DNA from 2 places in the Pseudoalteromonas sp. ABV4_021 genome. Region 2 is predicted to be linked to the other one. Evidence: predicted binding sites of a transcription regulator. Region 2 holds the regulator's gene; the other holds the start of a gene.

Region 1 (4,088 bases), 530 kb from region 2:
AACATTGCAAGCTGCTCTTGTTCGTAGCTATTTTCAGACAAGCCAACACCTAAACCGAGTAATCTCACGCCTTTATTTCCACCTCGTAAGTAGGCTTTTTCAATTAAACGCGTAAAAATATCATCATCTAAATGGGTGCAGCTGTAATCCGCGGTTGTTGAAACAAAATCATTAAACTTAACTTTTACCGAAAGCTTGGATACTTTGTTTAACAACCCTTTACTTTGCAGCCTTGTATCAAGCTCATCTTTTAATTTTGGTAGCTCTTCTAAGCATTGTTCTAGCGATGTTTTATCATATTCGTAGGTATGCTCAACTGAAAGTGACTTTCTAATACGTGATGTATTTATCTTGCCAATCACCTCGCCATTACACTTTTTAAATAACTCTGCGCCCCAGGTGCCAAACTTTACCTGCATTTGATTTAAACCAAGGTTTAATACATCTTCACCAACAAATAAACCTGATGCATTCAATTTCTCTAAGGTTACTTTGCCTACACCAGGAATTTTTTTAAGGTTAAGCGCTTTAAGAAACCCCTGCACCCGATGAGGTGGGATCAAACAATAGCCATTTGGTTTGTTTTCATCACTGGCAATTTTCGCCACAAATTTAATGGGTGCGATTCCCGCCGATGCCGTTAATCCTGTTGTTTCAAAAATCTCATCACGAATCGCATTAGCGATAAGCGTTGCGCTACCAGAGTGCTGCGTGCAATCGGTTACATCTAAATAGGCTTCATCTAAAGAAAGCGGTTCAATCAGATCTGTGTATTTGGCGAAAATCTCTCTAATTTGATTAGACACTTCTTTGTATACTGCCATTCTGCCAGGAACAATCAGTAATTCTGGGCACAGTTGCAGCGCTTTATAGTTAGACATAGCTGAGCGCACACCATATTGACGCGCAATATAGTTTGCCGTTGCCAACACACCACGACGGTGTTTACCGCCAATTGCGATTGGCTTATCTCTCAACTCTGGATTGTCTCGCATTTCGACTGCTGCATAAAAACAATCCATATCAATATGTATAAATTTTTTCAAAATCACAAAGCACTGTTTATATATACAGTTTATTATGTATCAAACTTATTTGATTCAGCAAGTTTTTATTTTGCAGCGTATTAAGTTTTAAGATGCCTTTATTTGCATTTGATTATTGATAAGAAAATGAATGCAGATAACAGCATAAGTAGAACATTAAAGTTTTGTAAATGTTCATTTAGGTACAATAAATATCCGCAGAAAACGACGATTAAAACATCTTGAAAGGAAAATATATTCGGCTATGGCAACTAGTCAAAGTCACTAACATTTCGTAAATATCACCAAAAGAAGAAAAGCCAAAAACAATAAACCACTGATAAATAGCAATTTAATTTTTTGGCACTATTTCTGCTAATAACTAGAAAATTATAATATTTGAAATATCATTCAAGGATCTTCTATGAAATACTTAGTTTTAGCATCAGCGCTCACATTGCCACTTTTAACAGGCTGTGTTGTTGCAGTAGGCGGTGAAGGCAAATCAGACTACTCATCTAGCTGGGAAAGAACCCATGAAAAAAACCGCAAAGCGATTGCCAATATGGAAATTGGAAAAGAGTATCAACACGTGATCAATAAACTTGGTACGCCAAATTTTTCTGAGCTAGTAAAACAAAACGACACTGAATATCGCGTTCTTTACTACGCAACAAACTCTATTCATTCTGACGGTAAAACAACAAAAGACGAATGTACGCCGCTTGTGTTTAAAAATAATCAACTAACAGGCTGGGGCGAGCACGCTCTTGAGCAGTTAAAAAATTAATATGTGTAAGGGCGAAATGTTTCGCCCTTTTCTTTAAAACCCTTTTAAATCAATCTATTTACATCTACTTACATTTATTCGTTGACTATTACGACAAGTTTCGTAATATTAATTACGAAAGGCATCGTAATTAGGTGGATAAAATGGATAGATACAATCTAGTCGTCGGTCACAACGACCCAACATTCTCAGACATTCTGTCACAACAAATCGACAACTCACTTTTTGAGCTAACAAATGTTGAATCTTGTTTTGCCAAATTAATAGCAGCCTGTAAAAAAACCAGTGCCAAAGTACTTTTTGTACAAAATGAGCTTATTCAAGAACATGATTGGCCTACACTTCAATCATTAGCAGACTCAACTGAAATCATATTATTATCAAGCAATCGCGTTGATGCAGCTAAGGCATTTGAATGTGGTTTATTTGATTTTATTTTAGAACCAATGGGCAATTCTCGTTTAGGCAAAACATTAGATAAGCTAGCCAGAATGCTCGCGCCTGAAAAACAGCAATTTGAATTGATGAGCTCACTGGTACAACGATTTTCGTCTAACCAATTAGATGACCAGCAAATCGTTTTAAAAGACGCCGGTAGAATAAAATTTTTAACACCTGATGAAATTTCTTGGGTTGGCGGCGCTGGAAACTACGTTGAATTGCACCTCAACCAAGATGAGCGAACGATTTTACATCGCCAAACATTATCTTCAATGGAACAGCAGCTATCGCCATTTGGCTTTATTCGCATCCATCGCTCTGCGATCATCAAAAAGCAAGCAATACGCGAAATTCGCCCTACTGATAACGGCGACTATATTGTTACCTTAAAAGACGGCGCCAATCTCAATTTATCCCGACGTTACAAGCAAAACATGCAAGGATTAATTGGTTGACAAATAAACTCTATCTCGTAGAGTAAATAACAACCTACGAAAAGTGACGTAATTATGAATAAGAATAAACGCGTGCCAACAAGTGCAGAACTCAACATTCTTAATGTGCTGTGGCGTATACAGCCCGCCACTGTTCGCACTTTGCATGAACATATCAGTGAAAGCCAAAAAATAGGCTACACCACTGTGCTTAAAATGCTACAAATCATGCACGAAAAAGGCCTTGTTACACGTGATGAATCAACTCGTGCGCATGTCTACAGCGCGGCATATACAGTGGAACACACCCAATCATCTTTACTGTCAGACATTGTTAACAAAGCGTTTGGTGGGTCACGTTTTGATCTGGTGATGCGCGCACTTGGCGACGAAAAAGCCAGTACTAAAGAAATTAATGAAATTCGTACTCTGTTAGATTCTCTCGAAAAAAATAATAAGTAAGCACACGTTATGGATATACTGCCCTCATTATTAGAAAGTAATACTCTCTATTTTATCTCTCTCACTCTATTACATTTTTTATGGCAAGGCTTAGTTATTGCGGGCCTACTTTTCTGTGTAAATAAACTTACCAGCAATAAGCACAGCCAATTCCGTTATATTTTCTCATTATTCTGTTTACTGCTTTGTGTTATTGCGCCAACAGTTACTTTTTATGTACTGTCGCAACCTGACGAAATAATTAATGTAAGCACATTTACAACAAACGACGTTATTGCATCACCAATAGCGCCTTCTGGTATGTCTAAAACTGCGCATCAGATTCAGTTAGCTGATTATACGCCGCTAGTTGCCGTGCTGTGGATGACTGGCATTATTGTGTTAAGCATGCGTCTTACTTTACAAATGCTGCAAGTGCACAGGCTTACAACAATTAATATTGTGCAGCCATCAGATAAGCTAGAGTTAATTTTCAACCAGCTTAAAGAGCGCCTTTTTGTAACTAAACGTGCTCGTTTGGTTATATCGTTAACAGCGCACGTACCTATGGCAATTGGCTGGATAAAGCCCGTGGTGTTGCTGCCAGCAAATTTGGCAAGCGGGTTATCAATCGCCCAACTAGAAATGCTAATGGCACACGAGCTTGCACATATCAAACGTTATGATTATTTAGTCAACCTAATACAAACATTTGTTGAGTTAGTCTTATTCTTCCACCCAGCAGTTAAGTGGATTTCTAAACAAATTCGACAAGAACGTGAGTATTGCTGTGATGATTTAGCAATCCACCACTGTGGTAACCAGTTAGTGTATGCCAGAGCGTTAGCTGAAGCAGAAGTGCTTAGACACAATATTCCTGAGCTTGCCATGGCAGCAACAGGTGGTGACTTATCATCACGTATTCATCGCGCCGTAGGTCAGCATAGCTGTGCGCCA
Region 2 (4,088 bases):
TCTAGAGACACGCAAAGAACTTAATCGTGTGCAACGCGAAGAAGCGCTCGATGATTTATTAGAAGAATTTAACATTGGCCATATCCGAGATTCACAGGGTATGGCATTGTCGGGCGGTGAACGTCGTCGTGTGGAAATTGCGCGCGCATTAGCCGCAAACCCCAAATTTATCCTGTTAGATGAACCTTTTGCTGGTGTTGATCCTATTTCAGTGATAGATATAAAGAAAATAATTGAGCATTTGAAAAATCGCGGTATTGGCGTATTAATAACGGACCACAATGTGCGTGAAACCTTAGATGTATGTGAGAAAGCCTACATTGTTTCTCACGGCGAATTAATCGCATCAGGCACGGCCGAAGACGTTTTAAACAACCAAAAAGTACGCGATGTGTACCTAGGTGAACAATTCAGACTATAGTAATAGTTATAGGCCTTGAATTTGGAATTGAATTGTTAACTAGCGGCTTGAAATCGAAAGAAGGATTAGAATAACTACATGAAGCAATCTTTACAGCTTCGCCTTGGGCAGCAACTAACAATGACTCCACAATTGCAACAGGCTATTCGCCTGCTGCAACTGAGCACGTTAGATTTGCAGCAAGAAATTCAAGAAGCGCTTGACGCCAATCCTTTACTTGAAGAAGACATTGACTACAGTGACGATAAACAAAACAACGAAAACACTGAGTCAAACAAAGACGAATCATTAAACGGCGATGATGTTGAAGCAGCGCCAAGCCAAAGTGAAATTGAATCAAGCGACGCACTTAGCAACGAGAATATCTCTGACGATTTAGCTATGGATGTGTCGTGGGATGATTATATCAGCGCCGCACCTGTTTCTGTCAGTAACGCCCCAGCTCCTGATAACGATACTGTATATCAAGGCTCAACCAGCGAGTCATTGCAAGATTACTTAATGTGGCAATTACGCTTAACGCCGTTCAGCGACACCGACGAGATGATCGCAACCACTATTGTTGAAGCGGTAGACGATTCAGGTTATTTAACACAAAGTAGCGAAGAAATTTTAGAAGCGGTACAGCAATCTGACGACCAAGAGCAAATTGAACTAGATGAAATTGAAGCTGTGCTTAAACGAGTTCAACTCTTTGATCCTGTTGGTATTGCTGCCCGTTCGTTACAAGAATGTTTATTGATCCAGCTCAATCAGTACGACAAAAATACCCCTTGGCTAAATGAAACAAAGAGCGTAATCTCAAACCATATGGAACTTTTGGGGTTAAGAGACTATCGTACCATAATGAAGAAGACCAAACTCAAAGAACCTGAGTTAAAAGAAGTCTTAACATTAATACATAGCCTTAATCCAAAGCCAGCTGAAAGCATCATTCATGAAGAGCCAGAGTATGTTGTTCCTGATGTTTCAGTAAAGAAAATTAAAGGACGCTGGCGCGTTGATTTAAACAACGATAGCATGCCAAAGATCCGCGTGAATGAACAATATGCTGCGCTTACTCGCTCAATGAAATCAAGCACTGACAGCCAGTTTATTCGCAACCATTTGCAAGAGGCTAAATGGTTTATTAAAAGCTTAGAAAGTCGCAATGATACTTTATTAAAAGTAGCCAATTGCATTGTTGAACAACAACAGGCATTCTTTGAATATGGTGACGAAGCAATGAAGCCTATGGTTTTAAACGACGTTGCCGAAATGGTCGAGATGCATGAATCGACTATCTCGCGTGTAACAACGCAAAAATACATGCATACACCACGTGGCATTTACGAGCTTAAATACTTTTTTTCAAGCCACGTTAGCACGGAAAATGGGGGTGAGTGTTCATCTACCGCGATTCGAGCACTGATCAAAAAGCTAGTTGCGGCGGAAAATCCTGCTAAGCCATTAAGCGATAGCAAGATTACCGATTTACTAGCAGAACAAGGAATTAAAGTGGCGCGACGCACTATCGCAAAATACCGTGAGTCGCTATCCATACCACCGTCTAATCAGCGCAAGAGCCTGATCTAGACCAAATAGAAGGAAAATGCTTATGCAATTAAACTTAACAGGTCGTCACGTAGAAATTACTGATTCTTTAAGAGACTATGTCACTAACAAATTTGCAAAACTAGAGAGGCATTTTGATCACATAAATAACGTGCACGTTATTCTAGATGTTGAAAAGTTATCACAAAAAGCAGAAGCAACGATGCACGTTAATGGCGGTGAACTGTTCGCATCTGAAGCACAACAAGATATGTATGCAGCAATCGATGGTTTGGTCGATAAACTAGACCGTCAAGTAATTAAGCACAAAGAGAAACTTTCTCGCCACTAAAATGAAATTAACCGATATTATTGCTGAGGACTGCGCTAAAACCGCGGTCCTTTTTAATAGCAAAAAAAGACTGTTTGAATTTATTAGCGACCTTGCCCATCAGCAAGCACCTGATATTACTTCTCAAGAGTTTCTTGAAGCCTTGCTGCAACGCGAAAAACTAGGTAGCACGGGTATTGGTAAAGGCCTCGCCATTCCTCATGGCCGCATTGATGGCCTACAAAATACCATTGGCTTTTTAATTGTAAATCAGTCACCTATTCCCTTTGATGCTATTGACGATAAAGATGTTGATATTTTTATCGTACTGCTCATACCAGAACAAAAGTGCCAGCAACATTTGCAGACTTTAGCCACCATCGCTGATAAACTAAAAGATAAGCAGTTTTGCCGTCAACTACGTCACGCTGAAAATAATCATCAGCTATATCAAATCATTAGTAGTGAGGCGAGTTAACTAAGGGAGATGTAAGTGCAACTTATTTTAGTCAGTGGTCGTTCTGGTTCAGGAAAAACAGTCGCACTCAGAGTATTAGAAGATCTCGGGTATTATGTTGTCGACAATATTCCTGTTAATTTATTGCCTTCGTTGATCCGCTCAGTTTCAGATAAATACGATAAAATTGCAGTGAGTGTTGATGCTCGCAATATGACTAAAGAGCCAGAGGAAATAGAAGAAGTACTCGACTATTTACCTGGTTTTGCAACGCCAACCTTATTTTACCTTGATAGTGATGATAGCACGCTAATTAAGCGCTTTTCAGAAACGCGCCGCTTGCATCCGTTATCACTGAATAATATCTCCCTAGAAGAAGCAATTGAAGCGGAGAAAAAACTGCTCGATCCTATCGCCTCGCAAGCAGATATTTTTATCGATACAACAGGCTTAAGTGTTCACCAACTTGCCGATAGCATAAGAGAGAAAGTACTCGGTAAAAAATCAAATCAGTTAATTATCACGTTTGAGTCATTCGGTTATAAGCACGGTATTCCAAAACATGCTGACTATGTTTTTGACGCCCGCTTTTTACCTAACCCGCATTGGGAACCAGCACTTAAGCCATTAACAGGATTAGACAAACCAGTGATCGACTTCCTTTCTAGCCAGCCTGTGGTTCATAAATTTGCATGGCAAGTGCAAACCTTTATTGAAACTTGGTTACCACATTTAGAGCGTAATAACCGTAGCTATTTAACCGTTGCAATTGGTTGTACTGGCGGCCAACACCGTTCAGTTTATTTAGCGCAAACACTGGCTGATAGCTTCGCCAAACACCATAAAAACGTAAAAGCACACCATCGTGAGCAAGTAAGCAAATAAGCAGAAGTGACTACTATGCCAGTTGAAAAACGTTTTTTAATCGAAAACAAGTTAGGGCTGCATGCTCGCGCTGCAACCCAACTTGCAAAACTCGCAATGGCATTTGATGCAAAAATTAGTTTATCCCAAGGTAGCAAAACGGCTGAAGCTGATAGTGTATTGGGCTTAATGCTATTAGAAAGCTCGCAAGGTAAAGAGGTGTTAGTGCGTTGTGAGGGGCCAGACCAAGAGCAAGCGTTACTTGCCATAGGCGATTTAATTCAAGCTAAGTTTAACGAAGGCGAATAAACAGCTAACTTAGTTAAAACATTTTTCTGCAATAATGCTACAATAAATTAGACGTAAGTTAACTCTAATAAATCAAAGAGTTGCAATCATTCACTCCAACCTTCAATAAATAATAGGGTGAACATGCCAGAAGCGCTAGAACAAGACTACTCACAAACACAACTACATGAGGT

What was found. The regulator sigma-54, encoded in region 2, starts transcription at its own class of promoters, with help from an activator protein. The targets are predictions, from matches to a motif close to GTTGGCACGNNNNTNGNNT.
Region 1: a site for sigma-54 is predicted at 1,385-1,403, ahead of ACXAFE_RS10625 (DUF3192 domain-containing protein). Genes of this name have one in related genera too.

What each region holds. Positions count from the first base shown of each region.
Region 1 covers NZ_JBSWVB010000001.1:2,280,031-2,284,118, forward strand. Annotated here, with positions in the region: gene dinB (DNA polymerase IV) at 1-1,046, opposite strand, end outside; gene ACXAFE_RS10625 (DUF3192 domain-containing protein) at 1,450-1,815, shown strand; gene ACXAFE_RS10630 (LytR/AlgR family response regulator transcription factor) at 1,959-2,711, shown strand; gene ACXAFE_RS10635 (BlaI/MecI/CopY family transcriptional regulator) at 2,766-3,152, shown strand; gene ACXAFE_RS10640 (M56 family metallopeptidase) at 3,162-4,088, shown strand, end outside.
Region 2 covers NZ_JBSWVB010000001.1:2,811,357-2,815,444, forward strand. Annotated here, with positions in the region: gene lptB (LPS export ABC transporter ATP-binding protein) at 1-421, shown strand, start outside; gene ACXAFE_RS13020 (RNA polymerase factor sigma-54) at 500-1,996, shown strand; gene hpf (ribosome hibernation promoting factor) at 2,019-2,306, shown strand; gene ptsN (PTS IIA-like nitrogen regulatory protein PtsN) at 2,308-2,763, shown strand; gene rapZ (RNase adapter RapZ) at 2,779-3,627, shown strand; gene ACXAFE_RS13040 (HPr family phosphocarrier protein) at 3,643-3,915, shown strand; gene mgtE (magnesium transporter) at 4,039-4,088, shown strand, end outside.